2 regions of the Rothia sp. HMSC061C12 genome follow, and region 1 is predicted to be linked to the other one. Evidence: riboswitches for the same ligand, from Rfam matches in the RefSeq annotation. Region 1 holds a riboswitch; the other holds the start of a gene.

What was found. Region 1 has a riboswitch for thiamine pyrophosphate ahead of HMPREF3055_RS03560 (ECF transporter S component). Riboswitches for the same ligand answer to the same signal wherever they lie in the genome.
Region 2: it holds a riboswitch for thiamine pyrophosphate, as region 1 does, so the genes downstream of both, HMPREF3055_RS05140 (bifunctional hydroxymethylpyrimidine kinase/phosphomethylpyrimidine kinase) here and HMPREF3055_RS03560 (ECF transporter S component) in region 1, are expected to answer to the same signal.

Annotation. Positions count from the first base shown of each region.
Region 1 covers NZ_KV821854.1:20,179-36,170, forward strand. Annotated here, with positions in the region: gene HMPREF3055_RS03500 (class I SAM-dependent methyltransferase) at 1-58, opposite strand, end outside; gene HMPREF3055_RS03505 (MauE/DoxX family redox-associated membrane protein) at 240-1,352, opposite strand; gene HMPREF3055_RS03510 (HesA/MoeB/ThiF family protein) at 1,476-2,531, opposite strand; gene HMPREF3055_RS03515 (thiazole synthase) at 2,522-3,292, opposite strand; gene thiS (sulfur carrier protein ThiS) at 3,477-3,674, opposite strand; gene thiO (glycine oxidase ThiO) at 3,723-4,805, opposite strand; gene HMPREF3055_RS03530 (thiamine phosphate synthase) at 4,808-5,428, opposite strand; tRNA gene HMPREF3055_RS03535 (tRNA-Gly) at 6,098-6,171, opposite strand; gene dcd (dCTP deaminase) at 6,325-6,924, shown strand; gene HMPREF3055_RS03545 (septin family protein) at 7,055-8,386, shown strand; gene HMPREF3055_RS03550 (MFS transporter) at 8,582-10,006, opposite strand; gene HMPREF3055_RS03555 (DUF4235 domain-containing protein) at 10,167-10,400, opposite strand; TPP riboswitch at 10,668-10,768, shown strand; gene HMPREF3055_RS03560 (ECF transporter S component) at 10,827-11,459, shown strand; gene HMPREF3055_RS03565 (ABC transporter ATP-binding protein) at 11,546-13,171, shown strand; gene HMPREF3055_RS03570 (energy-coupling factor transporter transmembrane component T family protein) at 13,168-13,965, shown strand; gene HMPREF3055_RS03575 (aminotransferase class IV) at 14,315-15,217, shown strand; gene HMPREF3055_RS03580 (multidrug effflux MFS transporter) at 15,475-15,992, opposite strand, start outside.
Region 2 covers NZ_KV821867.1:146,314-162,305, reverse strand. Annotated here, with positions in the region: gene uvrC (excinuclease ABC subunit UvrC) at 1-195, opposite strand, end outside; gene HMPREF3055_RS05165 (lysophospholipid acyltransferase family protein) at 346-1,026, opposite strand; gene HMPREF3055_RS05160 (nitric-oxide reductase large subunit) at 1,657-4,074, shown strand; gene HMPREF3055_RS05155 (transposase) at 4,077-4,919, shown strand; gene HMPREF3055_RS05150 (slipin family protein) at 5,205-5,978, shown strand; gene HMPREF3055_RS05145 (YoaK family protein) at 6,231-6,941, shown strand; gene HMPREF3055_RS05140 (bifunctional hydroxymethylpyrimidine kinase/phosphomethylpyrimidine kinase) at 7,399-9,156, opposite strand; TPP riboswitch at 9,145-9,343, opposite strand; gene HMPREF3055_RS05135 (ABC transporter ATP-binding protein) at 9,566-11,314, opposite strand; gene HMPREF3055_RS05130 (ABC transporter transmembrane domain-containing protein) at 11,316-13,196, opposite strand; gene HMPREF3055_RS05125 (DEAD/DEAH box helicase) at 13,591-15,992, shown strand, end outside.

The DNA.
Region 1 (15,992 bases):
GGACCAGCCACAAGGACTTCTCACGCTCGCCCGGAGCGTTGAAACTCATCATTGCCATAAAAACTCCTTAGACAGGGTTGAGGATGCGCCAACCGCCACCAGGCAAGGTGACCGCGGCATATAAGCGGTGTGTGCGCTACGTTCTAGCATAGCCCCACCCGGCACCTGCGGGTAAGGGCAGTAAGAGCCGGATGGGGCTATCGGGACAGTACGAAAAGCAGAGAAGCTACAGGGGACGGTTAGAGGTGGTCGCCGCCAGTATTCGACGTATCCTCAGCAAGCGCCTTACGCATCTGCTCTTCACGCTCCTCCTCAGCCAAACGAGCAGCCTCAGCGAACTGCTCCTCAATATCAGTCAGCAGCGCCTCAACCTGCTCATTACCAGCCACCGGGCCGCCAGCAATCAGACCATCAGCACCCAAAACCACAGCCAATGGCACACCATTACCAAAATTCGCGCGCGAACCCGCCTCACGGTCAATCAACGGAGTCAAACCCTCCGGCAACGTACCCGCATTACGCGAGGTCTGCAACGACTCCAGGCTCGAATACACCGGATGCAACGCCACCTGCGGCAGACGCTCCTGCCACGAAGCCATCGTCTTCAAAAACTTCACACAACCAGCGCAGGTCGCCGACACAAACACCAGCACACGCGCCTGATTCTTAGCCAACGCACGCATATTCGTGTGACGGCCATTCTCCAGGTACAGCGCCGCATGCGGAATCGGCATGCGAACATACTGCTCCTCACCGTTCTCGTCATACACCGGCTCCGGCAAAATCACCTCAGCCTGCGGCTCCGGCTGCGCAAGAGCATCACCGCGGCGAACAGCCTCCAACGTCACAGCAATCAGCGCCGCACCAAAAACCCAAGTCCAGCCGCTATTACCCAGACCCAGCAGAGTCGACACAACGCCCGTGCCGCCCCTCAACGCGCTCGCATGCGCACCAGCCGCCGCCAACAGCAGCGCAATATTACGGACCAGCGTGTAACGGCTCACCGGCGCATTCGACTCAGAACCGAAACAATTACAACCCGCAGTACGACCCGTCGCCAGCGCGCGCGCAATCACCACCGTATAGAACAGCATCAGAATCAGCGCCAAACCTGAAGCAATCACCGCAGGCAAACGCACCGGCGACAGCAGCAGAACGGCGGCTAGGGCGATCTCGAACCACGGCAAAATCAGCGACACCGCACGGGTCGGCGCGATCTTCTCCAAACCAAGATTCTGAATACCGGTCACGGTACTCTGCGGGTCCTTCGCCTTAGCAATACCGCTAATCAACAAAGTCAACGCAACAAGTGCCGTACACAAAACAAGCGGCACAGTAGAGACGGTGAGCATAAAACTCCTAGAGTGAGTGTGCGAAAACAGGAGGCGGCAGCGGCAGTTTTTAGGCAGAACAAACCGCGCGACGAGCCGCCGTGTTATACACGATTTTACGCCCTGCACATGGGGAAACCATCTCTACAGTGCCGTGAGGCGCACCCCGTACTCGCCCGCCAGCTCCGCGTACGCCTGCACAAAGCGCTGCGCTCGCGCACCCGAGGCACAGAAAACGCCCACACGCTGATCACGCACCGACTCAAACAAGCTCAGCAGCTCCGCGGGCACGTCGGTTGCCGGCAACAGCGACCCCTCAGCGTCGCTCAGCTGCGATAGCGGCAGATGCAACGAACCCTCATGCTTCACCGACTCTTCACGCTCGGGCACCTCACGCACATCCAGCAGAACCTGCGGAACATCATGCGCCGACAAATCCACCGGCACCACACGCGCCGGATCCGGCACCGCCCCAAACGACGTACACGTACCCGACAAGGCATCATACGTCAGCAGAGTACCCGCCGCCGTCGGCAAACCACTCACAAACTTGAGCACCTCCGTCGCCATCAGCGAACCCACCACAGCTGTTGTCGCACCCAACACCCCGGCAAGCGCACACGACTCCACCGTCTGCGGAATCGTCGGAAAAATATCACGCAAATGCGCGCCATCCGGCTCAAAAAGACTCACCGACCCGCCAAAACGCAAAACCGTGCCCCACACCAGCGGCAGACCCGCAAGCTGCGCGGCATCCGCAATCAGATACTTCGACGCAAATGTATCCGTACAATCCACCACACAATCCGGTGCCGAGGCGGCGAAAAGATCCAAAATCCAGGACGCATCCACATGCCGAATCGTTGTCTCAACCGTCAACGACGGGCACAGCTCCAGGGCACGGCGCGCCGCAACCTCCGCCTTCGGCTCACCCACATCAGGCACACCAAAAAGCGGCTGACGCTGAATATTCGACAGCTCCACCGAATCAGAATCCACAATATGCAGATACCCCACACCAGCCGCCGCCAACGCCTGCACCACCGGACAACCCAAACCACCAGCACCAATTACCAACACGCGGGCAGCCGCCACCGCATCCTGATCAAAGCCCGGCAGGCGACGCTGACGGTCCGTGCGCTCGCGATCCAGGCGCGCATGCTCCGGATTCACCGGGGTAGGGGCAAGGTTTACATCCACGAGACAAAACCCTCCGACGGCGACGACGCCTTCGCGTGCTCACGCACCGGAATACGGCCGGCCTCACGCGCCAACGCGCCCGCCTGCACCGCAAACTTCATCGCCTGAGCCATCGCCACCGGATCCTCAGCACGATTCACCGCCGACGCCAACAACACCGCATCACAACCCAGCTCCATCGCCAGCGCCGCGTCGGAGGCGGTACCCACGCCGGCATCCAGAACCACCGGAACCTGCGCGCGAGAAGCAATCAGCTCAATATTGTGCGGGTTCAAAATGCCCAGACCGGTACCAATCGGCGCGCCCAACGGCATAACCGCCGCAACGCCCGCATCCTCCAGGCGAGCTGCAGCCACCGGATCGTCAGAGGTGTACGCGAGCACCGTGAAATCCTCAGCGACCAGCTGCTCGCAAGCGTTCAACAGCTCCACGGTGTCCGGCAGCAGGGTGTCTTCGTCGTGGATGATCTCGACCTTCACCCAGGAAGTGCCCAGTGCCTCGCGGGCGAGCATCGCGGTCATCACCGCATCGGCTGCGGTGCGGCACCCTGCGGTATTAGGTAGCGGCGCAATATTGAGCTTCTGCAGAAGCGGAAAAATGGGGGTGCCTGCGGCGTGACGGCGCATGGCAACGGTCGTCATTTCGGTGCCGGAGGCGATGAGCGCCTGCTCGAGCAGGTCCATGCTGGTTGCGCCTCCGGAACCCATGATAAGGCGGGAGTTGAAGGTGCGGTCGCCGATGGTGAGCGGTGTGAGGCTCATGGTGTTCTCCTCTGTGGGAACGTCTAGATAACGGGGTTTGCTGGTTGGTGCGGCTGGTTGGTGCGGGGCGCTACGGTGCGCCCGGTTTAGGGAACAAAAACCGAGAATATCTGTTCTTTTTTGCCGGTGGGTATTCTCCTGCGGGTATTTACCGGTGAGAATATTGCCGGTACAGGCTGGAAGATTAGCCGCCCTGAACGGCGGTGAGGGCATCCACCCTATCGCCCTCGCTCAGCGGCACATCCAGCCAGGTGGAACGCGGCACGATACTGCGGTTGAGCGCCACAGCCACGCCATTTTCGGTACCAAACTGGTCCATGACAAGGTCAAATACGGTGGGGGCGTTGGTGGTTAGCGGCTCACCGTTGTAGGTGATGATCATGCGAAATCCTTTCGTGAAGGTGCCGGGTGCACCCGGCGGGGACTGTGTTTAGTGGGTGAATCGTGCCGGGTCGCACGCCTGCATAATGGGCGGAATCTCAGCCCCGCAGGCGACCTCCGCGCCGACCTTGCCTGCGAGCGCGGCAAGCAGAATACCGTGACGGAAGTAGCCCGTGGACACAAGCTGGCGGGTGCCGTCAGTACGGGTGCGGTGCCCAAAGATGGGCAGGTCGTCCGGGGTGCCGGGGCGGGCGCCGACGTTCGCCTCCAGAAGCTCGCACTCTTCAACCGCGGGCACGAGCCGGATCGCGTCACGTAGCAGCTGGTGTACGCCGTCAATGGCGGGCAGCGTGCGGTGGTCTTCGCGGCTGGTTGCGCCGATGCATAGCTCCCCGTCAGGGCGGGGGATGAGGTAGACGGGGCGGGAGTTCACGTAGCCGCGCACCACATGTTTGAGGATGGGCCGCGGGGCGCGCAGACGCAGAATATCCCCGTAGACGGGGCGTAGCGGGTAATCCCCGTGCAGTGTTGCCCCTAGTCCAGTGCAGATAATGTCGCCCGCGTTCGGGTCGGTGACCCGTTCGGTGGTGAAGGTGACGCCGCGGTGGGCGAGGGCGTCTTTGAGGGCGCGCCTCATGAACCGCGGGTGCAGCTGGTGATCGCTGGGGATGCTCACGGCACCGGCAATGCGCGGCGCCAGGAGCGGTTCGAGGGTGCGCGCCTGCGTGGGGGTGACGGGGTCTGCGGGGCGGTTCATGTCCCGGTAGTAGGCGCGGGTGCGTTGCAGGTGCTCGGCGTCGGCGCGGTCGGCTGCGATGATGAGCGTGCCGGTGGTGTCGTAGCCGGTGGGCAGGTCGGTGGCGCGGCTGAGCCTGCCCATGAGGGAGGGGTAGGCGTCGGCGCTGGCGGTCATGAGCGGGAAGAGCGCATCCTGCTGGAATTGCACTTCTGCGATGGGCGCGAGCATGCCGCCGGCGTAGTGGCTGGCGGCGGGGTAGAGCGCGGTGCCGTCGGCGGCGGTGCCGTAGTCGCTGGTTTCGGCGTCGATGAGGTGCACGCTTTCGCCGCGTTCGGTGAGTTCAAACGCGGTGGTGAGGCCGATGATTCCGCCGCCAATGATGGTGATGGTCATGGTTATGCCTGCAGTGCGGGGTTGTCGACGAAGGCGCGGACCATGGCGATTCCGGCGACTCCGGTGGTGCGGATGGCGGGGCAGTCTTCGGGGGTGATGTCGCCGATAGCTACGGTGGGTACGGCGGACAGTTCGGCAAGTTCGCGGAGCCCGTCAATGCCGAGGGGCGGGCGGTTGGACTGCTTGGTGGGGCTGGGGCGGAACGGGCCGGTACCAATGTAGTCGATTAGGTGCGCGATCTTGTTGGACTCTTCGACGAGCTGCCGGGTGCCGGTGGTCAGGCCGATGATTGCGTCGGCGCCGAGGAGGGCGCGGGCGTCGGCTACGGGCAGGTCGTCTTGACCGATGTGCACGCCGTCAACGCGCACGCCGCGGGCACGCAACGCGAGGGCGACATCAACACGGTCGTCGACGAGGAGGGTCTGGTGCGGCTGGATGATGCCGGCGATAGCTTCGGTGAGCTGGTAGAGCTCGCGCGCACTGATGGGTTTGGACCTGACTTGGATGCAGGTGGCGTGTTTGGCTGCCTGGACGGTTTCGAGGGGGTTGTCGCCTGTGACGAGGTAGAGGTTCAGGTCGAGGGGGCGTGCTGGGGTGGTGTAGGGGTGTGTTTCGCGGGTCATGCGGGTCTACGATTCCTCGTCGAGTAGATGTTTTTTAGAAATTCTCTCATTGAATTTCTGTGGTTAGGTTAGCACAACTGTGTGGTGAGTTGAACATCCTTCAAGTGTTTTGAGGCGTCTTGCGGGGTGTGTTCCTCGCTCGGGTAGGGGACGACCGACACGCTACACACTTCCTTCGCTCCTACAGGGGCACCCGCCCTCGCAGAGCTCGGGCACCCTGATGTCGCTTCAGGAAGGTATAGCTGTGCTGCGCGCTCGCATGTGTATCGGCACCCCTTTGGGAAGGTACCCTGACCTCCCAAACTGAACCACCGCAATGCCTTGAACTCAACATTCATTCCCGGCGAGCTGTCTGCGGTACCTAACCCCAGTATTCCTTCCCCGCCTCCGCGCACACTCTTCCCAAACCGAGCGCCCGCGGTTCGTTCCCAGCCGCGCAGCCGCACCCACTACTCCACCTGCCCGGAGAAGGGGAGAGAGTTAGTAGGGGAGAGGCCGGTATGTTCCGTCGCGACATCAGGGTGTCCGAAGCGGAGCGAGGACGGGTTCCCTGCAGGAGCAAGGAACATACCGCCTCGACCCGTCTAACCCAAGCGGCATCCTAAACTCTTGGCCCAACCACCGCATCCAACCTAAAAAATAAAGCCCCGTGACGAAGTCCGGGGCTTGTGGAGCGGCTGACGGGAATCGAACCCGCGTATCAGGCTTGGGAAGCGTGCGCTCTACCATTGAGCTACAGCCGCATCTTTTTCAGTGTATCGCGCTTGCTTGTCGAGCGTGAAATATGTTGCGGCTGTTTGTGTGCGGGGTGGCGGGGTTGAAATGTGATGTAGGCCTGTGCGCTGGGGCTGGTGGATGCCTGCACGTGGGTGGTGTTTGCCAGGTATCCTTTAAGCGTGCTTATTTCAGATCGCGATATTCGTCAAGAGATTGCTGATGGGCGCATCGTTCTTGATCCGTTCGATGAGTCGATGATTCAGCCTGCAAGTGTGGACGTGAGGATTGATCGTTTCTTCCGTCTGTTCGATAACCATAAGTACCCGCATATTGATCCTGCTCAGCCGCAGGAGGATTTGACGCGCCTGGTTGAGGTGGCTCCTGATGAGCCGTTCATCCTGCATCCGGGTGAGTTTGTGTTGGGTTCTACGTATGAGAAGGTGACTCTGCCTGATGATGTGGCTGCCCGCCTGGAGGGTAAGTCGTCGTTGGGTCGTCTGGGTTTGTTGACTCACTCTACGGCTGGTTTTATTGATCCTGGTTTTTCGGGGCATGTGACGCTTGAGTTGTCGAATATGGCGACTTTGCCGATTATGTTGTGGCCGGGTTCTAAGGTTGGTCAGTTGTGTTTCTTCCGTTTGAGTAGCCCGACTGAGCATCCGTATGGTTCTGGCGCGTATGGTAACCGGTACCAGGGTCAGCGTGGCCCGACTGCTTCGCGTAGTTATTTGAATTTTCATCAGACGATGATTCCTGCGGATGGTTCTGTGGAGTCTTAGTCTTTCCCGCTTTGGGGTGCGGGCGTGCAGGCTGTGTGTTTGTGCGCCCGCGTTGGGCGGTTTTTCGCCTGTTGTGCTCGTGCGTTCACTCGCGTGCGGGTTTTTATCTCTCACTCTCTAAGGATTTTTGATGAATCTGAAGCCTGTTGTTCTGCGTGTTGCTGGCGCGGAAGTTTCTTTGTATCTGATTGATATGTCGGACTCTTTTGTGGAGCGTTTTAAGAAGGCGTGGGAGCCTCTTGCTCCGGAGTTTTTTGATACTCCTGATGAGGCGTATGCTTCGTTGTCTCGTTTTGATCAGGTGATGCTGGTTCATGCGCCGACTGATGAGTCGGTGATGGATTTGGCGAATCCGTTGATGGGTTCGTTTGATAAGGTTTCGACGCTGCGTGTGGCTGATGATGATTCGGGTATGCAGGATCTGACGAGCCGTATTACGTTGGCGATGATTGAGCAGCTGGTTGGTCGCGGTGTGATGCTGCATGCGGCTGTTATTGGTGACCCTGAGTCGAAGCGCGCTGTTGCGCTGGTGGGTGTTTCTGGTAGCGGTAAGACGACTGCGTCGCGTTTCTTGGGTTCGAAGTTTGCGTACCTGACTGATGAGACTGCGGTTATTTCGGATGAGGGTGTTGTGTCGCCGTATCCGAAGCCGCTGTCTGTGATTGTTGACCCGAATGCGCCGAAGGATCAGCAGAACCCGGTGGATCTGGGTTTGAACGTGGTTGATCGTGATGACCTCAGCTATGAGCTGTCGCGTATTGTGTTCATTTCTCGTGATGAGTCGGCTTCTGAGCCGTATTTTGAGCGTGTTCCGCTGCATGAGGCTCTGGTGTTCTTGAGTGAGCAGAGCTCGGGTCTGGCGCGTCACCCTGAGGGTGTTGTGTCGCTGGCTAAGCTGGTGGAGCGTTGCGGTGGCGTGTGGCGCCTGGTGTACTCGGAGATTGAGGATACTCTGCCGCTGGTTCAGGATCTGCTGAATGGTGATGAGCTGCCGAACGCTGATGAGGTTGAGAAGCTGGAGAAGTACACGGCTGAGGATCACCTGCCGGGTGTGTTCTTGAACGGTACGATTGCGGTTTCTCGTATGCCGGGTACTTCGGGTGTGCGTGTGGGTGAGGACGGCCCGTTCTTGCTGCTGTGTGACACTGAGCTGAATGAGCTGTCTGATTTTGCGGCTGAGTGCTGGCTGCAGGCTGAGGGCGACATTTCGTACGATGACTTGTTTGCGCGTTTGGCTGAGATTTTTGAGGGTCTGCCTGCGGAGGCGTATGACGAGAATCTGAGCGCTTTGGCGGCTGGTTCGATGCTGTGGGTTCGCGTGATTGATGATCCGCTGATTGATGATGCGACCTGGGCTCAGCTGACTAGCGATGAGGTTTTGGATGAGGAGGAGCAGCAGATTGCGCTGGATTCCTCTGAGGACGCTGCCTCTGACGATGAAGATGACGTGGTGGAGGACTAGCCACTGCGGTTCTCTGGTATAGCTCTCTGGCGCGGCTTACTGAGCTCCGCTTGATAAGCACTGCTTAAGCACAAAGGAGGGGCGGGTAGAAGATCATTCTTCTACCCGCCCCTCCCTTTGCGTTTACGGGTTTGCGCGGGGGTTCGCAAGGGCGGTTTGCAGGACGCTTAGCCCCGCATGCTTTACTGGGTTGCCTTACTGGGCAGCCTTGTCGCGGCGCTTCTGCTCGCGGCGAGCCGCACGCACACGCAACGGACCGGGTGCCTTCACCGGCAGCAGCAGAAGCAGACCCGCCACCACAACGATCAAAATACCGAGCACACCCCAAATCTGCGCGCCCATGATGCTCACGCACAGGCCGAACAGCATCGGCGCCAGGAAGCTGGTCGCACGGCCGGTGGTCGAGTACAGGCCGAACAGCTCACCCTCAGTACCGGGATCAGCCAGGCGAGCCAAGAAGGTGCGGGACGCCGACTGTGCCGGGCCCACGAACAGGCACAGCAGCAGGGCGCATACCCAGAACACGCCCCGTTCGGGGAAGAACAGCAACGGGGTAGCCGCCAAAATAATGCCGACCAGCGAGATAACAATAATCGCCTTCGGGCCCAGGTAGTCATCCAGGTAGCCGCCCAGAATCGCACCAACCGCAGCGACGGCGCTACCGGCAATACCGAACAGAATCACCTCGGAGGTGCTGAAACCGAACGTGCCCGCCGCAAGAATACCGCCGAACGTAAAAATACCGGACAGACCATCACGGAACACCGCCGAAGCAATCAGGAACCACAGCGTCTGCGGGGACGTCATCTTCAGCCGCTTAATGGTGCGCCACAGCGCCTTGTAGGAGGCGAGCAGACCGCCCTGACGAGCCGGGGAGAGACGCTCCATACCGAGCTCCAGGAAACGCAGCTCGCGGGTGGGCAGCACCTCCGGCAGGAAGCGCTCGCGGGTGCGCATACGCACCAGCAGCGGCACGCAGAAGATGAGGCACCAGGCGGCGGCGAACAGCGCGACCGCACGGATATTCAGGGCGTTATCGGTGGTCAGGCCGAGCACCTCGGGGGTAAGCACAAAACCCCACAGCACCACAGCCAGCGCCAGGATGCCGCCAATGTAGCCGGCAGCCCATCCAGCGCCCGAAATCTTACCGATATTGTCCGGGTTAGAGATGCGCGGCAGCACGGCGTTATAGTTCACGTACGCGAACTCGCTGAACACGCTCGCTGCAGAAATCAGGGTCACACCAAGCCACAGGTACTGCGGGGTGGGAGCCACGAAGAAGCACGCCGCCATCGAAGCGACCAGCAGTAGCGTGTTCACGCCGAGCCAGAAGATGCCGCGGCCAGACTTGTCGTTACGCTGACCGGTCACCGGCGCCAGAATCGCAATGAGGAACCCTGCAATGGTCAGACCCAGAGACAGCGCCGAGGAGGTCTCTTCGGGAGTGCCGAAATAGCTACTGGTCAGGTACACGGTGAAGATGAAGGTCATCATAATCGAGTCGAAGCTCGACGAACCAACATCCCACATGACCCAGGACGCGACCGAACGGCGGCTGTTCGCGTGGTCAACGACCCTACGCGGAGCCTTCGTCTTAGGGCGGGGAGAAGAAATAGTCATAGTTGTGCTTTCGGATGCCGAGGTGGCGCTTCAGCGTAGCGGCGGCATGAAACCGGCTGAAGTGGGGCGGGCGTGCTGAAGAGGGAACACCAGGCGGTACGTACCGAGTGGAGATACGTACCGCCTAGTTCATGAACTTTCGCGCGGAGAGCGCAAAGTCTTAGTTGAAGAAACGACGCTGCAGGCGAGCAATACCGAAGCTCACTACAGCACCGACGACGGAGGTCAGAACGGTCCAGAGGATGACCTGACGCAGGGTGTCTTCAGAGTCGTGGGAAATGGCGGGAGGCTGGTTGCCGGTAGCCTTGGTCCAGGCTGCGCCCAGACCCTTACCAACCAGGGCAGCAGCGCCCATGTTGATACCCGCAATGGCAAGCTTAGCGACGGGGTTCATGTGTATCTCCTTAGCTGTATACGATGCGGCGTCCTGCCCGTGAACCCCTTCGGGGTTGGGTGAGAAAAGAGCGCCACTCCCTAGCGTATAGGGTTTAAGGCGTTCGTGCCGCCTTGGAGCCTCTCCGTCCCAAAATTGTACACCGTGCAATTCTGTAATGTGGGCAGAAGAACGAAACAAAAAGCGGCAAATTGGCGCGAACAGCCAGACACGCCTACAATCGAACCTGGACTTCCGCCCGCACCAAAACGGTACGGACAAGGAAGCCCACAACGACAGGGGAGCGCCACCGAGGCGCTGAGAGTGCTAAGCAGACCCTCGAACCTGATCCGGTTAGTACCGGCGTAGGGAGTCGAATTTCTTCTCAATGCCCTCGTCCATTCAGAGGGCGAGGACATTCCCCTTCCAACGAAGGAAGGACCACCAATGTCGCAGAACGTAACCCCCGCCTCCAAGGCATCTAGCCAGGCAGAATCGAAGAAGCCGAACCTGCGCTGGCGAGTCAACGAAATCGTTATCGCCGCAGTTATCGCAGTAGCCTGCGCCGTCATCTTCTGGATCTGGGACATCGCAGTCGGCCCCGCCGCCAAAACTGCACTCGTAGCAGCACCCGAATTCCGCCCCATCGTCGCCGGCGCATGGCTGCTCGGCGGCACCCTCAGCGGCCTGCTCATCCGCAAGCCCGGTGCGGCACTCTTCGGTGAAATCGTCGCAGCATTCATCTCCGTGCTCTTCACCGGCGGCGCGTGGAGTGGTGAAATCCTGATTGCCGGCTTCTTCCAGGGCGTTGGCGCTGAAATCGCCTTCGCAATCTTCCGCTACCGTCGCTGGGACGCATTCGTAGCGGTCTTCGCCGGTGCGCTCAGCGGCCTGTTCATGGGTGTTAACGAAATCTTCATCTACTACCCTGACATGGAACCGGTCAAGGCAATCATCTACGTAGCGTGCGCCGTCATCTCCGGCGCAGTGATCGCAGGCTTCCTCGCGTGGATTCTCGTGCAGAACCTCGCCAAGACCGGTGTGCTCTCCTCGCTGGCATCCGGCAAGACCCGCCGCTAACCGTCAGCAACTAGCCACCCCTAGTCACTCACCACGAGTCACCACTCGGCACACTACAGCAGCCACACAAAGGCTAAGGAACCATCATGGAAGCAACACCGCGCGGGGCGCGCATCGAGCTCAACAACTTCAGCTGGCACCACCCCGGACGCCCAGAACCCGTCATCAGCGGACTCAACCTCACCATCAACCCCGGTGAAAAAGTCCTGCTACTGGGCACCTCCGGCGCAGGCAAATCGACGCTCCTGCACGCCATCGCCGGTGTGCTCCATGATGACGACGGCGAATCCGCCGGCGGCACCATCACCATCAACGGGCAAGCACCCGCCGAAGCGCGCGGCACCGCAGGCATGATGCAGCAGGACCCCGAATCCTCCATCGTCATGGCAACCGTCGGCAACGACGTCGCCTTCGGCCCCGAAAACCTGCGCGTACCCCGCGAAGAAATCTGGGACCGCGTCACCGAAGCCCTCACCGCAGTAGGGCTCAACCACCTGCCCCTCGACCACCCCAGCAGCGCACTGTCCGGCGGACAGAAGCAGCGCCTCGGCCTGGCGGGCATCCTCTCGATGCACCCCGGCGCCATGATCCTTGACGAACCCACCGCCAACCTCGACCCCTCCGGCGTGCAGGAAGTACGCGACAGCATCCTTGCCGCCGCGCAAGCCACCGGAGCGACCCTGCTCGTCGTAGAACACCGCGTGAGCATCTGGGCGCCGCACATGGACCGCATTATCGTGCTCGGCGAAGGCGGCACCATCACCCACGACGGCGTACCCGACACCGTACTCACCGAAGCCCGCCAAGACCTCATCGACGCGGGCGTGTGGGTACCCAACTACGTGCCGCGTGCACCGCAGAGCGACAGCGATAACCAGGGCGGCGAGCACGGCGAGGCGCTACTTCGCGCCGAAAACCTCAGCATCACCCGCGCACAACCCACCCCCAAACAACGACGCGCACGCCGACGCACCATCAAACGCCTCGGCGACACCCCCGCACCCGTACCCACCGACCTGCCCGTACTGCGCAGCGGCATCAACCTCACCCTGCACGCCGGCGAACACCTCAGCGTGCTCGGCCCCAACGGCGCCGGCAAATCAACCCTAGCCCTCACCCTCGCAGGGCTCCTCACCGCCACCGACGGCACCCTCACCGCCACCGACGCGCTGCGTAATTACGACGGCGAGCGCGGCAGCAACCACGGCGGCGAGCGCGCCCACTGGGACATTCCCACCTGGACCCCCGCCCAAATGCTCAGCCGCATCGGCTACGTCTTCCAAGAACCCGAATACCAGTTCATCCGCGGAACCGTACGCGAAGAACTCGAACTCGGCCCCCGCCGACTCGCCGCACTCACCCGCAGCCCCCTCAACGAAGACGACCTCACCGCCCGCACCAACGAACTCGCAACCCGCCTACGCCTCACCCACCTACTCGACGCCAACCCCTTCACCCTCTCCGGCGGCGAAAAACGCAGGCTCTCCGTCGCCTCCGCACTCGCCACCGCACCCAAAATCCTCATCCTCGACGAACCCACCTTCGGCCAAGACGCACGAACCTGGGCAGAACTCGTCGACCTCATCCGCGAACTCCTCGCAGGCGGCACCGCCATCATCTCCATCACCCACGACGAAGACTACACCGCCGCACTCGGCGGCAACCACATCACCCTCGAAGCCACCGCAACCCCCGGAAAGGAGAACGCATGAACACCGACTTCTTCGGCACCATCGACCGAACCAGCTACTTCAGCAACCTCAACGCCGGCGTAAAACTCATCGTCTCCTTCACCCTCATCATCGCCGCACTCATCGTGCGCGACCCCCTCACCTCCGGAATCCTCTTCGCCCTCGAACTGCTCGGATTCATCCTCGTCGGATTCCGACCCGTCAACGTCCTCGCCCGCTTCTGGCCCATCCTCATCGCCGTCATCACCACCGGCTGGTCCGTCGCCATGCTCAGCGCCAAAAGCGGCACCACCATCCTCGACCTCGGCTTCAACACCATCACCACCGACTCCGCCGCCGTCGGCGCAGCCATGATGATCCGCTCCCTCGCCATGGTCCTGCCCACCCTCGCATTCGTACTCACCACCGACCCCACCGACCTCGGCGACTCCCTCGCACAAACCTTCAAACTGCCCTCCCGGTTCGTGCTCGCCACCGTTGCCGCCCTGCGCCTCGTCGGCATCCTCTTCGCCGAATGGAACGCCCTCGGCCAGGCACGACGCGCCCGCGGACTCGGTGCAGGCCAATCCCTCGCCGGACGCGCCCAAACCTTCGGCGGGCAAAGCTTCGCCCTGCTCGTGCAGGCTATCCGCCGCGGCTCCCGCCTCGCCATCACCATGGAGGCGCGCGGCTTCGGCGCAGGCGAACGCACCTGGGCTCGCGTACCGTCCTATTCGCCGCGTGACGTGCACGTGAGCATTGCCGCCGCCGTCATTATCGCTGTTGCGTACGGTGCATCTATTGCGGCGGGTACGATCCAGTTCCTCTGGGGCTAGTCCGTTTCGTTTCTGGTTCCGCTTGGGAGACGGTATTCGTCCTCGTTCCTACAGCGCTTCTCCAGATATGCGAAAAGGGACGGCATCATCCTCGCTCCTACAGGGGCACCCGTCCTCGCTTCGCTTCGGACACCCTGATGTCGCTACGGATAATACCGTCCCTTTTTGTACGTGTTTAGCTCTGCTTGGGAGACGACACCCGCCCTTGCTTCGCTTCGGGCACCCTGAGGGCGCTTCCGGAAAACGCGGCTCCACCCGCTACTGCCGAACAGGAAGGTACAGGCACCTCCGGAAAACGCGGCACCCTCTGAGCCCTTTCAGGAACCAGTAGCGAACGTACAATAAAACTATGTCTAGTACCGTAATTCTTCTGAACGAGCAGAACCCGCAGGGCATCTTCGTTGACCCGTCCGTGCCCCTCATCAGCGTTGATGACCAGGGCTTCACCCGCGGCGACGGTGTCTTCGAGACCATGCTGTCCGTCAACCGTCGCGTGCGTAAGCTCGGCATGCACCTGTCCCGCCTCGAATCATCGGCGCGCATGTTGGATCTACCCGACCCGGAACCCGAGATTCTGCGTTCGGCGGTGGAGCGCCTCATGCGTGAGGCGGCCCCCGGTGCCGAAACGGCGCTGGGTGAAGAGCACATCGTGAAGATCATTATTTCGCGCGGCCCCACCCAGGCGGTGACTTCCATGCAGCCGGGCCCGTACACGCTGATTATGGCGTCGCCGGTGCCCGCATCCATCGTGAAGCGCCGCACCGAGGGCGTGAAGGCGATGCTGCTGCCGCGCGGCCACGAGCCGATGGACAACAGCGCCTACCCGTGGCTGCTGGCGGGCGCGAAGACCCTCTCCTACGCGGTGAACATGGCGGTCCTGCGATACGTGCAGGAGCGCGGCGCGGATGACGCTATCTTCATCACCGACGAGCGTCGCGTGCTGGAGGGCGCCACCTCCTCGGTGCTGGTCGCCAAGATTGAGGACGGCAAGAAGGTGCTGTACACGCCTGAGCCGAGCCACGGCATCCTGCCCGGTACCACGCAGGGTGCGGTGTTCGAGGCGGCACGCCAGGCCGGCTGGGAGCTGGGCTTCGGACCGCTCTACCCGCAGGATTTGTTCGAGTCGGACGGCGTGTGGTTGGCGTCGTCGGTGCGTCTGATTGCGCCGGTGACTCACCTGAACGGCACGGCACTGGCGCATGACCCGGAGCTGACCGCGACCCTGTTGAACTACCTGGCGCAACAGAGCTAAACGCGTAAAAAGGGACGGTATTATCCGAGCGAGGATAATACCGTCCCTTTGTGCTGTCTGCAGACCAAGTGCGGAGGTGTCGTACCTTCCTGAAGCGACATCAGGGTGCCCGAGCTCTGCGAGGGCGGGTTCCCTGTAGGAGCGAAGGAAGAGTGCGGGCGCCTCCCTAACTGCTACAGCAAATACAGCAAAGCCCCAGACGCGCAACCCTTAGCGGGTCGCCCATCCGGGGCTTTAGCTACACAAAAAACAACAGGTTAGTGGCCCGCCGGAGCACCCTGACCTTCACCAGCGCCGTGGCTCTTACCGTCAGCCGAGTAGTCCGAATCCTTACGCGGCGTAGTCCACAGCACCAGCGCCGTCAGGACCGCGAAACCCAGAATGGAGAAGCCCATCGGCAGGTACTCATGCTCACCAGCAAACGACACCAGCGGCGCCGCCAACGCACCCAGCAGAGCCTGAATCGTACCCATCACCGCCGACGCACTACCTGCCATGTGGCGCGCCTCGTTCAACGCCAACGCCGAAGCATTACCAAAAATCAGGCCGCACGAACTGGTCAGCAGGAACAGCAGAACCAGCGTCGGCACCAGCGAGATACCGATAAGGAAGCTAACCACCAGCAGCGAAGACACCACCAGCAGACTCACCACGCCAACATTCACAATGCGGCGCTGCGCCACACGGCCCACCAGCTTCGTCGCAATCGCACTGAACAGCACAATGCCAATCGAGTTCACACCGAACACGATAGTGAACTCAGTCTCGGACAAGC
Region 2 (15,992 bases), on a different contig from region 1:
CGCCGCCGTATGCACCATAGCGTAGGTCTTCGGGCTCAGCGTCTGCGGGGACGCAAAATAGCTGTTGAGGCGGTTGCGCAGGTTCTTCGCCTTGCCCACGTAGATGACGCGGCCGTCGGCATCGCGGAAACGGTAAACGCCCGGGTCGGTGGGGATTTCGCCGGGGGCGGGGCGGTAGCTGGAAGGCTCTGCCATGGGTACTTTCTCCTCGCTCTACTGGGCTGCCGGGGTCATCTCAGGCTCGCGCATACGACAAACCGCGCATCCTACACCCATCTCCCCAATGCGCGGGGGTTGGTGCGTGAATGCGCGGTTTAAGTCTACGCGGTTCAGGTGGCGTGTGCCCTAGCCTGCGTCACGTGCGGCTGAGGGCGAAACGTTGTACTCATGCTTGCGCGCCTGACCGGACAGCTGAGCAATCTCGTCCATGATCGTGTCGGTGGTGACGCGGCGCTGCTTGCCGGTCATCTTCTCGCCGGTCTTCTCAAAGTAGAGCGGCTTACCTACACGAATCGTGAAGCGGCGCGGGTAAATCATGTTCGAGCCGGGCTTCTGCAGGCGGTCGGTGCCAATCAGACCAACCGGAACCACGGGTGCGCCGGTCATGTGCGCCAGCCACGCCACACCAATCTTGCCGCGGTACAGGTAGCCGTCGCGGGAGCGGGTGCCCTCGGGGTAAATGCCGAAGACCTTACCCTCCTGCAGCTTCTCCAGGGCAATGTCGAGCGCCTTGAGCGACTCGGAACGGTCGGAGCGGTTCACGGGAATGATGTCCACGGCTTCGAAGAATGCCTTCATCATCTTGCCGCGCGGGCCGGGGGTGTTCACGTACTCAGCCTTGGCGAGGAACGCAACGCGGCGCGGCATCATGGCAGAAATAATGATGGAGTCCAGGAAGGACAGGTGGTTGGAGGCGACAATCACCGGGCCGGTGGCGGGGAAGTTTTCGAGTCCGGTCACGCGGGCGCGGAAGACGGTGCGCAGGATTCCGGTGACTGCTTTCTGGGTGGATTTGTAGAGAAGCACGTGAACTCTCCTGAGGTGCCGATAGATTGCGGGCTGTGGCGGCGGTCCGCCGTGGATGCGGGGTGAGTGGCCCCTTCTGAATATACGCCGCCAAAGAGCACAAAATCTGTACTGCGGTAACCTGTGCCGCAAAAAATTTGTACTGTGTTTAGTAGCGTCGGGTTTTATTATTCCACACCCGAGTGTAGGCACGTGAGGGGTGCCGCGCTCCCCTTCCACATGCTGGGATGCGCCTCCCGTCAACGACTTCAGCGAGAACCTCAGCAGGAGCTCAAGTAGGAGCCGAGTAGAACCCCCGATAGAGGGAACCTGCACAACTTCCACCCCGGCGCATCCTCCCCCGTTACAGGCGGGGAAGTGGCACGGAAGCTAAGGGTTCAACCTCAACGTAATATTTCAGGTTTTCCGCCTGATTATTACTGATTTCCCCACCAAATAGCCGTGTCACATTATGACGCTACGTCAGCAAAGTTTCGTAAATGCGCATTTAATATGCAAAAATGAGAGCAGGGTGGGCTGTCGCACCTCCCTCAAGGACGATTCACCCTGAACATAGTGAGCCGCCCCTCCAGCGGATGTGCGTCGGGACCACTCCACCTACAAATTCCACGCACACTGGAGACATACACTATGGCTACAAAACCCGTCTCGCGTGCGCAGGCAGCAAAGATTGCCCGCCGCTCAGACACGGTCGGTGCCTATGCCGGAAAAGGCTGGGTACAGGCTGTTGCGTTTGTGATGCTCCTGGGCTTCACCATCATGGCAGTCCTTGCAATGCGCACCTACGCACTCTCCATGCCGCTCCCCGATAAAATCGTCGGCAACGACGGCAAAACTATCGCAACCCAAGAACAGATCCTGCACGGTCAGGAACTGTTCCAGGGACGCGGCCTGCAGCAGTACGGATCCGTCCTCGGCCACGGTGCCTACCTCGGCCCCGACTACACTGCAGAATACCTGCGCCTGACCACCGATGCTGCCGTCAAGGAGTACCGTGAACAGGGCAAGCAGGACCCCCGCGAACTCGTCAAGAACGAGTGGCGCAAGGAGAACAAGTACGACGAGCAGACTAAGACCATCACCTGGTCCGCTGGTGAGACCAAGGGCTACCAGCTCATGCTCAAGCACTACCGCGAAACCCTCATGAAGGGTGACACCTCGCAGGGCCTGTTCCCCAACGCCATTAAGAACGACGAAGAACTGCACGACATCGTCGCATTCTTCGGCTGGACCGCATGGGCATCGGCGGCAGACCGCCCCGACCAGCCCTACTCCTACACCAACAACTGGCCCTCCGAACCCAACGTGGACAACAAGCCCACCGCGGATCTGATGGTCTGGTCGGCACTCTCCCTGATTGCCCTCATCGGTGGTACCGGTCTGATGTTCGCCATCTACGGCCGCTGGTCCCGCGCTATCGGCTGGCACGCGGAAGAGGCACCCGTCCTCGACTTCCGTCAGCCCGACGAAGTTCGCCTGACCCCCTCGCAGAAGGCAGCCTGCATGCTCTTCGCAACGATCCTGGTGCTGTTCCTGCTGCAGGCTCTGGTGGGTGCGCTCACCGAGCACTACCGTGAAGAACTCACCGGATTCTTCGGTATCGACATGGGCCAGTTGCTGCCCTACACGGTATCTCGCACCTGGCACCTTCAGCTCTCCCTCTTCTGGACCGCAGGCGCGTTCCTGGCGGGCGGTATCTTCATCGCCCCGCTGATTACCCGCCGCGAACCCAAGAAGCAGGGTCTGCTCACCTACGTTCTCATCGGCGCCGTGGTCTTCGTGGTCCTCGGCTCGCTGCTGAACGAATGGTTCTCTCAGAAGGGCCTCATCCCCAAGGAATTCACCGGCTTCTTCTCGCAGCAGTGGGAGTTCCTGGACCTGCCGCGATTCTTCCAGATCCTGCTCACCGCGGGTATGTTCATCTGGATCGTCATCGTCTGGCGTACCCTCTCCGCTCGCCTGAAGGGCTCGAAGAAGACCTCCCTGCCGTGGCTGTTCCTCTTCTCCGGCCTCGCCATCCCCATGTTCTACGCGGTCGGCCTGCTCGCAGGTCAGCGTACCCACGTGACCGTCGCCGAATTCTGGCGATTCTGGGTGGTTCACCTCTGGGTGGAGGACTTCCTCGAACTGTTCACCACCGTCATGGTGGCGTACATCTTCGTGCTGCTCGGCGTGGTCCGCGAGCGCATCGCGATCTCCATCATCATGATGGACGCCGTGCTCTACTCCGTCGGTGGTGTGATCGGTACTCTGCACCACACCTACTTCGTCGGTACCCCCTCCGAGCAGATGGCATTCGGTGCGTTCTTCTCCGCAGCTGAGGTTATCCCGCTGACCTTCCTGACCGTTGAGGCGTGGGGCTTCATGCAGCTGGGTGCTCGCCAGTACTCCAACCGCACCAAGCCTTTCCCGCACCGTTGGGCTGTTATGTTCCTGATTGCTGTGGGCTTCTGGAACTTCCTCGGCGCGGGCGTGTTCGGCTTCCTGATCAACCTGCCGATCGTGTCCTACTTCGAGATTGGTACCGCGCTGACCGCAAACCACGCACACGCATCCATGATGGGTGTGTACGGTATGCTCGCGATCGCGTTCGCGGTGTTCGGTCTGCGCTACCTGCTCCCGGAGAACAAGTGGCCTGAGAAGGGTCTGAAGTTCTCCTTCTGGACCCTGAACATTGGTCTGCTGTGGATGTCCTTCATCTCGCTGCTGCCGCTGGGTATTGCTCAGCTGTACAAGTCCGTTGGTGAGGGCTACTACGAGGCTCGTTCCTTCGCGTTCATTCACGACGGTGCTTCCGCCGTGATGGGTTGGATGCGTATGCCCGGTGACGTGATCTTCCTGGTCGGCATTATCCCGCTGATTAAGCTGGCGCTGCTGGGTATCAAGGAGATCTTCTCCAAGAACGCTAAGGAAACCGTCCTGGAGCTGCCCGAACCGCCGCTGTACGAGGTGGTTGAGGACGCTCGCATCGCAGAGTTCGCCGGCACTAAGGCTGCCGAGGAACTGCCCGAGCAGACCAGCCCCTACCGTAGCGATCGTCGAGGCTAACCATGCCTGAGCAGATTGCTGGAGTTTCTTTCCTCGTGTGGCTGGCCTGCGTGTACGCGCTCGGCCTGGTCGCCGTGGGTTGGGGCTTCGATATTCTCGCCAAGCGCACCAGCCAGCGCATGGTGGCGGCGCGAACCTTCGGGTTCACCTACCACCAAGAGAGCGACGCGTGGCTCTGCCCCGAAGACCAGTGGCTGTGGGCGACCGCATTCGACTCGGATAACCGAGTGATGCGTTACCGCGCCAAGCCCAGCGTGTGCAACACCTGCCCGATTAAGGACAGCTGCACCGTCTCGGCGAACGGCCGCGAGCTCACCCGCGAAGTGGATGAATGGCCCTACTCCGAGTCGGGTCGTTTCCACCGCGGACTGGCGGTTGCTGTCTCGCTGCTGGGTGTGGTCATCCTGATTGGTGCCGCCATCGTCTGGCACTCCCCGCTGGAGCTTCTGGTGGAGGGTGCCGCCGCGGTGGTCTGCCTGTCACTGACCTACCCGCTGGCTGTGAAGCTCATGCGTTCCCCCGCGAACTTCGAGAACGATCCGAAGCATATTCACGCATCCACCGCTGACGAATCGGTGAACGTGAAGATGGACCGTTTCGCGGCGAAGTGGGGTGGCGTTTCGAATGAGCGTAAGCGCCGTACCGAGCAGACCCGCAAGCAGATGATTGCGGATGCAACCCTGCCGGTTCGTACCTCTGCCCTCGACCCGGACCGCCCCGCATGGAGCGGTACCGGCACCTCGGTTAAGCGACTGCACAAGACCACGAATGAGGTCCTGCAGGAGCAGAACCTGGCTGAGGTTGAGGCTGCCGAAAAGCTGGCAGAGCAGATGGCGAAGAAGTAGCGCTGCACAAGTTTTTCCGTTCCGGCGGCTGACCGGTTGATTGGTCCCGTCTGTTAGCTTCGGCGGCGACCCCGTGTGGATTTCTCTTTTATTCCTCTTTTGAGTTTTCCATGCGGGGTGCCGCTAAAGCACCGACCGCCGCGATGTGCGCCGGGACGGAAAATTCCCCTCCCCAAACTCCCTAAAACTTAGCCCGGTACCGGGCACCCCTACTACCTGCACCGTACGAGGCGCGGGCAGGTGGGCACACATACCGTCCTCCCCCAATATTTGTGAAGGAAAACCATGGATCCCGTCACTTTGGCAACTATCCTCATCCCAGTTGCCGTCATTGTTCTTTTTATTCTGATTCGTATGTTCCGCGTCATCCCCGAATACGAGCGTGGCATCTCTTTCCGCTTCGGTCACCTGCGTTCGGAGCTGAAGCCCGGCCTGAACGTCGTCTTCCCCCTCGTCGACTCCCTGCAGCGCGTTGATATGCGTGTTATCACCCTGACCATTCCCCCGCAGGAAGTCATCACCAAGGACAACGTTCCCGCCCGCGTGAACGCCGTGGTCCTCTTCCGCGTGACCAACGCCAAGAACGCCGTGCTTGAGGTTGAGAACTACCCGATTGCCACCAGCCAGATTGCGCAGACCACCCTGCGTTCCCTGCTCGGCCGCGTTGACCTGGACACCCTGCTCGCACACCGCGAGGACCTGAACGAGGACCTGCGCTCCATCATCGGTTCGCGCACCGAGCCGTGGGGTATTCAGGTGGAGCTCGTCGAAATCAAGGACGTTGAGATTCCCGAGGCTATGCAGCGCGCCATGGCTCGCGAGGCTGAGGCTGAGCGTGAGCGCCGCGCAAAGATCATTTCGGCACGCGGTGAGCTGGAGGCCTCCAGCGAGCTGAAGGAAGCATCCGACATTCTGAGCCAGTCCCCCGCCTCCCTGCAGCTGCGTTACCTGCAGACCCTGCTGGAGCTGGGTGCCGACCAGAACTCGACCGTGGTCTTCCCGCTGCCCATGGACGTGATTGGTCCGCTCGTGGGTGCACTCAAGGGCGAGAGCAAGTAAGCTACTCTCCCCGAGCTAAAAACCGAATAGTATGCAGGCCCCGAGCAGACACCTGCTCGGGGCCTTCGCTTTAACAGGGGTTACCCGGCGGGGTGCTTATCCTCTCCGGTACCCTGCTGACTTATGCCGTAGCATGGAACCAGCGGCATTACTGCTACGCACAGACCCACCCACCGTGAGAGAAGGCGCATGCTACACCACCTCCGCGAGATGCTACACCGCATCCCAGCACCTCGACGCTACGGGCGCGTCATGGCTCTGCTCCTCGCCTCCCTGGGCGGCGCAGTGGACGTCTTCTCGCACATCCACTATGAAGCGCTCGTTGCCACGCAGACCGGTAACTTTATTCTGCTCATCGCCGATCTGCACCGTGACGCACCGCATGTGGTGCACCTGCGCTGGCTCTCCGTTATTCTTTTCAGCTTCGGGTATCTGGCAGGGCATTTCATTCATGATCTACTCGGTCAACGTGCCCGGATGAGACACTGGCGCATCGGCACACTCCTGCCGTTCCTTCTGGTCTGCTTCGCGGTACCCTTCATGGATAGAACTCTGAGCAATAGCTTTCAGGTGGGCGCGCTGGCGTTCACCGTCGGTCTGATGATTCACGCCCTCGCGGATACACGCATTGGCGAAAACCCCTTTTCGCTCTTCATGACCAGCGGCAACTGGCGCAAAATGCTCAGTGCCTGGTACACCGCCGGTTCGCTGTACCTCACGCGGAAAACCCCCGACGGAGACACAAAAAATGAGGCGAAGGCACAGCGCCGTACGGCTCTGCTCAAAGCCATTGATTACTCTCTCGTAGTCGCCTCTTTCATAGCTGGCGTGATTCTCATGGCGCTTGTCACCCGATGGTTTGGCGTATTTTCCATCTGGTTGGCGGCGCTGATCGCGGGCGCTGCGTTCTGCTTCGGCTACCAGGCGGAAAAGAAAGAGGTTCGTGAGAACCAGGGCGCATAAGATTCACCCAATCTGCGGCTATAGACGAGGGCAGAGCAGAAAACAGAACAGCAAAATATCCCGTGCAGATGAGAGTATCTGCACGGGATATTTCTATGCGGGATTTACACGCCACACGCTTTCAAACGAAGCCCCGAAAACTGGGAAGGAAGGCGTTTGGCCCGCCGCGGGGGTTGGATGAGGTGGTTGCGACGGGCCAAACTGGTCGGTTACACGCCGTAGAGGTGCGGGCGCGGCAGGTACATCAGCCAGTTGGGTGAGGGCCGGAATCCTGCCGCTAACGGTTTTCACCGACGCCTTAAGCATAACCGGCAAGGCACCCGAACCGGCGGCAGGTTGAGTGAAGCATCAATCACCCATCTCACGCCATGCCGGGGCGGTATTCAGCCCCAAAATCGGCACCTAAAGCACCGGCGTCCCAAACCCCGCGCGAGCCTCTAGCGCAGCGCCCGACGAACTAACGCAATGCTCGGTGTGCCTGGTCAAAGAACTCACGCTCGTACACGCACGCCGACAGGTACGCCCGCGCCGCACGCACACGCTGAGCCGGTGAAGCCGCCTCAAACGCACGCTCCACCTCCGCGAGGCTACGCGCCACGTCGGCGGCGAACTCTTCGCCACCGTACATACTCAGCCACTCCGCGTACGGGTGGTCCGCATGATTCTGCGAGGAGAGCACAGCGCCCACCTCTTCGTACAGCCAGTAGCAGGGCAAGATAGCGGCGGCACCGACCACGTAATCATCACCAGCGGCGGAGGCACGCAGGAAATTCGTGTACCCCATCGTAATCGGCGAGGGCCCACCCAGACGCGCACGGTTCGCCAGCCAGCCCTCGTGCAGCTGCGATTCGGCGGCAATCGCCTCATGCGCACCGGCGGCCCAGTGCACCTGCGCCTCAGCGGCATCAGCACGTGCCGAGAGAGTCGCGAGCGCACGCGAATAGTCGCGCAGGTAAAGGGCGTCCTGGTCCAGGTAGAAGGCGAACAGGTCCTCGTCGAGGGTTCCGTCACCGAGGGCACGCACGAAGGGCAGGTCCAGGATCTGGTGCCAGGTTTCGCCACCGGCTGCCCAGAGGGCGGCGGTCCAGGGACCGGCGGGCTTTACGACGGCTTCACCGGCGGGCACGGGGCTGACCGGCAGCAGACGCTCCGGGCTGGTGCCGTCCAGAGTATTGCCCTCAGAGTCGGTGGTGGCGAGCAGGTGATGCCACGGGTATGCGGAGGCGGCAGCCTCCAGGCGGCGGGCACGGGCGGCGTGGTCCACCGGGCCGTGGCCCTCACCGGAGCCGACCTGTAGCCCGGCACCTGCGGCAATGGATTCGTGGAGCCAGCGGGTGCTCCACTGCAGGGCGCGGTGGGTGTCTTCGCTGGTCAGAACGCTCTGCTCTGCGGTGTGTTCTGCGACTTCGGCGTGCTGGAGCAGCTCCACTCCCAGGCGGGTTGCCAGCGAAGAGGATAGGGAGCATCCGGTGCCGTGCGTATTGCGGCTGTCCAGACGCGGGGTGCGCACGTGCGCGCAGGTGCCGTCCGGGAAGACCGCGGTGTTACCGGCGTCCTGACCACACAGGTGGCCGCCCTTCACAATCACGGTAGTTCCGGTCGCCGCCGCAAGGTTCGCCGCCTGCTCGTGCGCCTCATCGAAAGTCTGGGCGGGCTCCTTCTCACAGAGCACGGCAAGCTCCGGAATGTTCGGGGTAATCACATTCACGAGCGGCACGAGATCGCGCAGCGCCTGCTCCGCTTCCGCCTGCAGCAGGCGGTCACCGCTGGAAGCAATCATGACCGGGTCGAGCACAACCACGGGCACCGGATGCTCGCTCAGCCAGGTGCGGACGGTGCGGATCGTGTCTGCGTCGCCGAGCATGCCGATTTTCACGGCGTCAACCGTGACGTCATCAAAAACGGCGGCAAGCTGCGCGGTCAAAAATTCCAGGGGCGGGGTGAATACTTCACGAACCCCGCACGTGTTTTGGGCGACCAGTGAGGTAGTCACGCACATGCCGTAACCGCCGGATGCGGCAATGGACTTGAGGTCCGCCTGAATACCTGCACCGCCGGAGGGGTCGGTTCCGGCAATGGAGAGAACCCTCGGCACCCGAGCTGCCTGAGGTACCTGAGCTGTCTGGGGTGCCCGGGAGGTTCCGGAGGCGCTCGCGCCGGGTACAGGGTTGGTAGTGGGTGCGCACGCGGGCGCGGTAGGCTGCTCTGCCATCATCGATAATCCCTTCGCTAGTTCGAACTAGAGCAGGTTCAATGGGTGATTCTCTCAGCCTTGAGTGTTCTTACACCGTTTCGTGCGCCCACTGTGCCGTAGCTCTTCGCTGTGCCGTAGCCCTTCGTTGGGCGGTCAGTTGGGCGGGTTAGCGGGTCGCGGGCGTCTCAAGGCACCCCATATCGCTCTGCCAGGTTATCACAATGATTCTTAGTAACTGAAAGTTTTGCGGGTGACAAGTGAATCTCTCCGAAATTTTCGTTTGAGTCCTGCGTTACTGCAAGGGCTCCCCGCCGCCGATTTCAGTGCACCCTTGTACGGAAACCACCCGTTAAACACGTAGTGCCCGGCACCGCTTCACGCAGTGCCGGGCACTATCAGCCGGGCTTCTCCTCCGGGCTTAGGTCAGAGCTTAGGTCAGGGCGAAAATCTCTGCCGGTGAACCCTCCGCAATGATCCTACCCTCGTGTAGCAGGACCGCACGGTCAGCCAGCGAGGCGATACGCGCATCGTGCGAAATGATCAGCACCGCACGGTTCGCCAGCACGGCGCTCAGGGACTCGGTTGCGTCCGCGAGCTCCAGCTGGGTGGTGGACTCGTCCAGAATCACGGCGTGCGGGTCAGCAAGCACAATACGTGCCAGTGCCAGCTGCTGAATCTGATCGCGAGTCAGCGGCGAATCCGCGCCGCTCACGACAGTATCCATGCCCTGCGGCAGGTCGCGCCACCAGCGGGCACCGATAGCGTCCAGCGCCTCGCGCATCTGCTCGACGGTTGCATCCGGCACGACCACCGTAAAGTTATCGGCGAGAGTACCGAAGAAGACGTGCGCTTCCTGGGTGCAGACCAGCAGGCGCGGGCGGCCGTCGGCGGCGGCATCGGTCGGGAAGTCGCCGTGACCGACCGGGCGACCCATCACGGTGATGGTGCCGTCCAGGGCGGTCAGCGAACCACCAATCAGACGAGCCAGGGTGGTCTTACCCGAACCGGAACGACCCACCAGGGCAAGCGCCTCACCGCGGCGAATCTTCAGGTTGATGCCTTCCAGAACGAGGGCGTCCGGCGAGTAGCCGTAGGAGACGTCGGTGCAGTCAATGGCGTACTCCGGGTTCTTCACGGCTTCATCAGACACGGCGGCGAACGCTTCGGCGCGGTGCTGTGCACGCGCCTCACGCTGCTTCTTCGCCAGGGAGACCACACCGAACACGCGGCCCATGTTCACGAGCATGATACGCAGGCTGCTGACGTGGTGGTTCAGCATGTCGGCGAGGGTTCGCAGGCTGAAAACCATGACCGAGGCGGTCGCTACGGCGCCCCAGCTTGCCCAGCCGAGAGCCACGCAGGCGGCACCCCAGAGCATGCACAGAACCGTGGGGATCCAGGCGTTGATAGCGTCCACGGTGAAGTACAGCTGGCGGATGCGCACCATGCCCAGCTGCGCGGCGAACTGGCGCTTGTTCTCGCCGGCGAAGGCGTCTTCGCGGGCGGTGTGAACGCCCAGCTCACGGATCGTGGAGGTGCCGCGAATGTTCTCGGTCAGCACGCTGTTGAGGTCGCTCACGCGCTCCTGGGTGGTCTGGTTGCGTGCCGCCATGAGCGGCAGCATCTTCGACATGATGAGGGCAAGACCGGCAATCATGGGTAGCATAATCAGGCCCATAGCCGGGCTCACAACCGCTAGCGAGATGGTGGAGATCAGGAAGTACAGCAGCACGTAAATCGCGCCGAGCAGGTCCTCACTGACGGACTTGGCTGCCGAGGACAGGTCGTCGGTCACGCGGGTGAGCAGGTCGCCGCTGCCGGCTTCTTCCACGGTGCGTGCGTCCAGGTCGAGGGTGCCGTCGAGGGTGTCCTGGTTGGCGTCACGGGTGACGAGCGCACCCAGTCGCGCCGCGCTGTACGAGGAGACCATGAGGGTTATTGCCTGCACGATGAACGCCGCCAGGATAATCAGAATCGGCTGCCACGGGTAGCTGGAGAACTTGCCCGCCACCACGTCGTCCACGGTGGCACCAATCTGCAGGGGCACCACCGCACCCATGAGGGTACTGACCATGTAGATGACGAAGGTGTAGAGGGCTCGCCCCTTATGCGCCGCGAGGTAGTTCCACATGCGGCGTGCCACGTAGGCGGGGGTTTCGATGGGGAGCTGCTTTGCCATGCTAGTTCACCTCCTGATTCTGAGTGGTTTCAGACTGAGTGGTTTCCGGGTAGCCGTCGCGTTCCATGCGGCGGGTCGTCTCCGCGGTTGTGGAGACAACGTAGACCTGCTCCAAATCCTGTAGCAGGCCGGGGTAGCCGACGGGCAGGCGGTCGCTACCGATCTGGGTTTCCATCGCATCGTAGATGTAGCGCTGGCTGGGTTCGTCCACGGAGTTCAGCGGCTCGGTCAGGATGAGCACCTGCGCGTCCTGTGCGAGTGCGCGGGCGAGCGCCAGACGCTGACGCTGACCACCGGAGAGGTTCGCGCCTTCGCTGGTGATGCGGGCGGCGAAGTAGTCTTCGGGGTTGCGTCCGCCCAGTCGGTAGGCGATTTCGCGGGAGTCGGTAATCTTCAGCAGTTCCTCATCCTTTGCCTGTGCCAGCTCCTCGTCGGGGTTCGGCACGGTGCCCAAGCGCAGGTGCTCCTGCAGGGTTCCCGCGAAAATCATGGGGTTGGGTTCGCTCAGCAGCACGCGGCGACCGGTTGCGTCCTTGAGGTCCTCTCCCCCGCGTCGCAGGGTGCGGGCAAGCGCCTCGGCGTAGTCTTGCGCGGTGAGGTTGTAGTCGCGCGGGTTGACGTACACGATGCGCGGGTTGCTTGCACCGGCGGGGGCGACGGGTACGGGCACCTCGAGGGTGCTCGCCTCGACTGCCTGTTCGGCGCGTGCCAGCTGCGCCATTTCTTCGTCGGTGCGCGGGCTCTTCAGCACGCCCTGGCGTACGCCCGCGTGACCTTCGAGGCGGGCGACCTTGGCGAGCGCAATCTTGGCGTATCGCCATGCGGTGAGGAAGTTCTGGGTAATCCAGATGGGGCCGCCCATCATCGCGATAATGGAGGCGACGGTCACCAGGGACGCGGCGGGCGTATCGGATACCCAGCGGCCGTTTTCGACGTGGCCGGTGAGGGCGAAGCCGATGCCGAGCAGGGTCACGGCGCCACCGAGTAGCGCGCGGATGAGGAACATCCAGCGGTGCGTCTTTTCGTAGCGCATGTAGCTGTCGAAAACTTCGTCGGTACCGCGGTGGTAGCGTTCACGCATCTGTTCTTCGGCGCCGAGGCCGGCGATGGTGCGCAGACCGGTGGCGATGTCGGAGGCGCGTGAGGAGGCTTCGCCGTCCTTTTCACGGTATTCGCCGATTTTGGATTCGAGGAAGGTCGAGTACCAGGCGATGACGCCGACCACAATGAGCGTGCCGATAAGGGTGACGACCGCGGTGACGGGGTTGATGAGCCAGAGCTGCACGGCACCGAGGGTCGCGATGATCATGGCGTTGACGAATAGCGGCAACGAGAAGTAGACATCCGTAATGCGGCGTACGTCTTTGTTCATGACGGTGACCGCTTCGCCGGAGTCTACGCCAGCGCGGGTGCGCCCCATGAGCCGGTTGATGTAGATACGCCAGTCGCGGCTAAGTTCCGCGCTGAGGGTCATGGAGGTGCCCCAGCCGAAGAACTCATTAATCACGATGAAGGTGATGGCTGCGACGACCACCCAGAACATGGGCCAGGCGTCGGGGGCTTTGCCGGCGATGTGCTGGTTGATGAATTGACCCACCATGACGGGGATAAGAATCGCACCGGTACCCGCGGTGGTTTCACCCGCGACGGGGATTGCCCAGCGGTGCCAGGGGTATTTGTGTCCGGGCGCGGTGACTCGCAGGGCGAGGCGCTTTTTGAGGGCTTCTTCTTCGGCCTTGCGCAGTTCGCTGCCGGTTATTTCCGGTGCAGATTTTTTCTGAGCGGCTTTTTCCTGCGTGGTTTTGTTATGCATGGATTCTTCATGCGTAGCTTCTTCACGCGCGGCGTTTTCTTGTGCCTTGTCAGCGTTGTATTCAGTCATTCAACGTCTCTCCTTTCTCTTACCCTATTCCTTTATCAATGTGGCACGCAACACTATTTACGCAATAGATGGGCGTGTCGTCATTTATGCAACTTATTTTGGGGCGTGTATCGACCGCACAGTATGGTCCGGCATCAATCGGCGGACTTGAACCTAGGCGGTAATTTATGCGGCATGGAACCCTGCGGTGTGAGGCTCTGCAGTGTGGAGCCCTGTGCCTTTGACCTTCTGAGCGCCAGGTTGTGCATCACTGCATCTAAAACGCTTTATTCCACCCTACCTGAACTTTAGGTTTTCCCGCATTAGAGCACGCGACTTTGCACCTATGCCGAGTTGTTCCCTCGTAACGATAACGCCCCCGCGCCCGCCCTATTCCCGATAGACTGGAATCCTCATGAGTATTTTGAATTTTCTTTCTCCCACGCTGGGTGAGAATCCCGGCGACTACAATCGACGCGATTTTAAGGGCAACCCCCTCACCGCCGAAGAAATCTATGAATCCTTCACCGAGTGGATTTCGACCCGCGGCATGACCCTGTACCCCGCCCAGGACGAGGCCGTTCTGAGCATTGCAGCCGGACATAACGTGGTGCTGGCAACCCCGACCGGTTCCGGTAAGTCCACCGTGGCTGTTGCCGCGCATTTTACGGGCCTGGCGACCGGTCAGCGCTCCTACTACACCGCCCCCATTAAGGCGCTGGTGTCTGAGAAGTTCTTTGACCTGATCAATATTTTTGGCGCCGAGAACGTGGGCATGATTACCGGCGACTCCGCCATTAATACGGAGGCGCCCATTATCTGCTGCACCGCGGAAATTCTCGCCAATATTGCCCTGCGCGAGGGTAAGGATGCGGACCTGTGCCAGGTCATCATGGACGAGTTCCACTTCTACTCTGACCCGCAGCGCGGCTGGGCGTGGCAGCTTCCCCTGCTGGAGCTTCCGCAGGCGCAGTTCCTGCTGATGAGCGCAACCCTGGGCGATACGACTCGCTTCCAGGAGGAGATGACGGCGCTGACCGGTCGTGAGAGTGACCTGGTGGCTCACTCCGAGCGTCCCATTCCGCTGCATTTCTACTACTCCACCACCCCGGTTCAGGAAACCGTGCAGGAGCTCGTGCAGACCAAGCAGACTCCGGTCTACATTGTGCACTTCTCGCAGAAGGCGGCGCTGGAGCAGGCGAACGCGCTGCTGTCGGTGGCTATTGCTTCGAAGGAAGATAAGGAACGCATTGCAGAGCTGATTGCGAAGTTCCGTTTCGGTCCGGGCTTCGGTAAGGCGCTGAATAAGCTGGTGCGTGCCGGTATCGGTATTCACCACGCGGGCATGCTGCCCAAGTACCGCCGCCTCGTGGAGCAGCTGGCTCAGGAGGGCCTGCTCAAGGTCATTTGCGGTACCGACACCCTGGGCGTAGGTATTAACGTGCCCATCCGTACCGTACTGATTACGGCGCTGTCGAAGTTTGATGGTGCCCGTAGCCGCCGTCTGCGTGCCCGCGAGTTCCACCAGATTGCTGGACGTGCCGGCCGCGCCGGTTTTGATACCGCCGGCACCGTGGTGGTTCAGGCACCCGAGCACGATATTGAGAACGCTCGTCTGCTGGCTAAGGCTCAGGCGAAGTTCGGTGACGACACCAAGCGCATTAACCAGTCGCTGTCCTCCAAGCGTAAGAAGGCGCCGGAAGGCTTCGTTGGCTGGTCCGAGAAGACTTTCGACCAGCTAGTAGAAGCCGCCCCGGAGCCGCTGACCTCCTCCTTCGACATCACCCACTCGATGCTGCTGAACCTGATGCACCGCCCGGAGAACCCGGTCATTGCCGCATACCGCATCATTCAGGAGAATCACGAGAGCCCCGCGCGCCGCCGCGAGCTGCTGCGCAAGGCAATCGGCATCTACAAGGAGCTGCTGACCGGCGGCGTGATTGAGCGAACCAACACCCCGGACGAGCACGGATCCTACCTGCGCCTGACCGAGGACCTGCAGGATAACTTTGCCCTGAACCAGCCGCTGTCCGCTTTTGCGGTCGCCGCGCTGGAATTGCTCGACCCCGAATCCCCCAGCTACGCACTGGACGCGCTCTCCCTCATCGAGGCGACCCTGGAATCACCGAACCAGGTGCTGTACGCGCAGGAACGCAAGGCGAAGAACGAGCTGTCGGCACAGTTGAAGGCGGACGGTGTGGACTACACCGAACGCATGAACGAGCTGGACAAGGTCACCTACCCGCAGCCTCTGGCGGAGCTCATTGATCAGGCGTACACGACCTACAAGCAGTCCGCGCCGTGGGTTGCACGTTTTGAGCCGCGCCCCAAGTCGATCGTACGTGACATGTACGAACGCGCAATGGGCTTCAACGACTTCGTGCAGTACTACTCGCTCGAACGTGCCGAGGGTGTGCTTCTACGTTACCTCTCTGACGCGTACAAGGCGCTTCGCCACACCATCCCCGATTCTGCCGTGACCGACGAGCTCGACGACATCATCGAGTGGCTCGGCGAACTCGTGCGCCAGACCGACTCCTCCCTGGTGGACGAGTGGGAGAAGCTGGCTGCCGGCGAAGACACCGCGACCATTGCCGCCGAGCACGCCTCCATCGAGGAGGAAGAGCCTCCCGCCGTGACGAAGAACCTGCGCGCCTTCCGCGTGATGGTGCGCAACGCCCTCTTCCGCCGCGTGGAGCTCTTCGCTGATGAGCGTGACCGCGCCCTGGGCGCTCTGGACGAATGGTGCGGATGGGATGCCGACCGCTGGGCGGACGCCATGGACGACTACTTCGACACCTACGACGACATCTACAC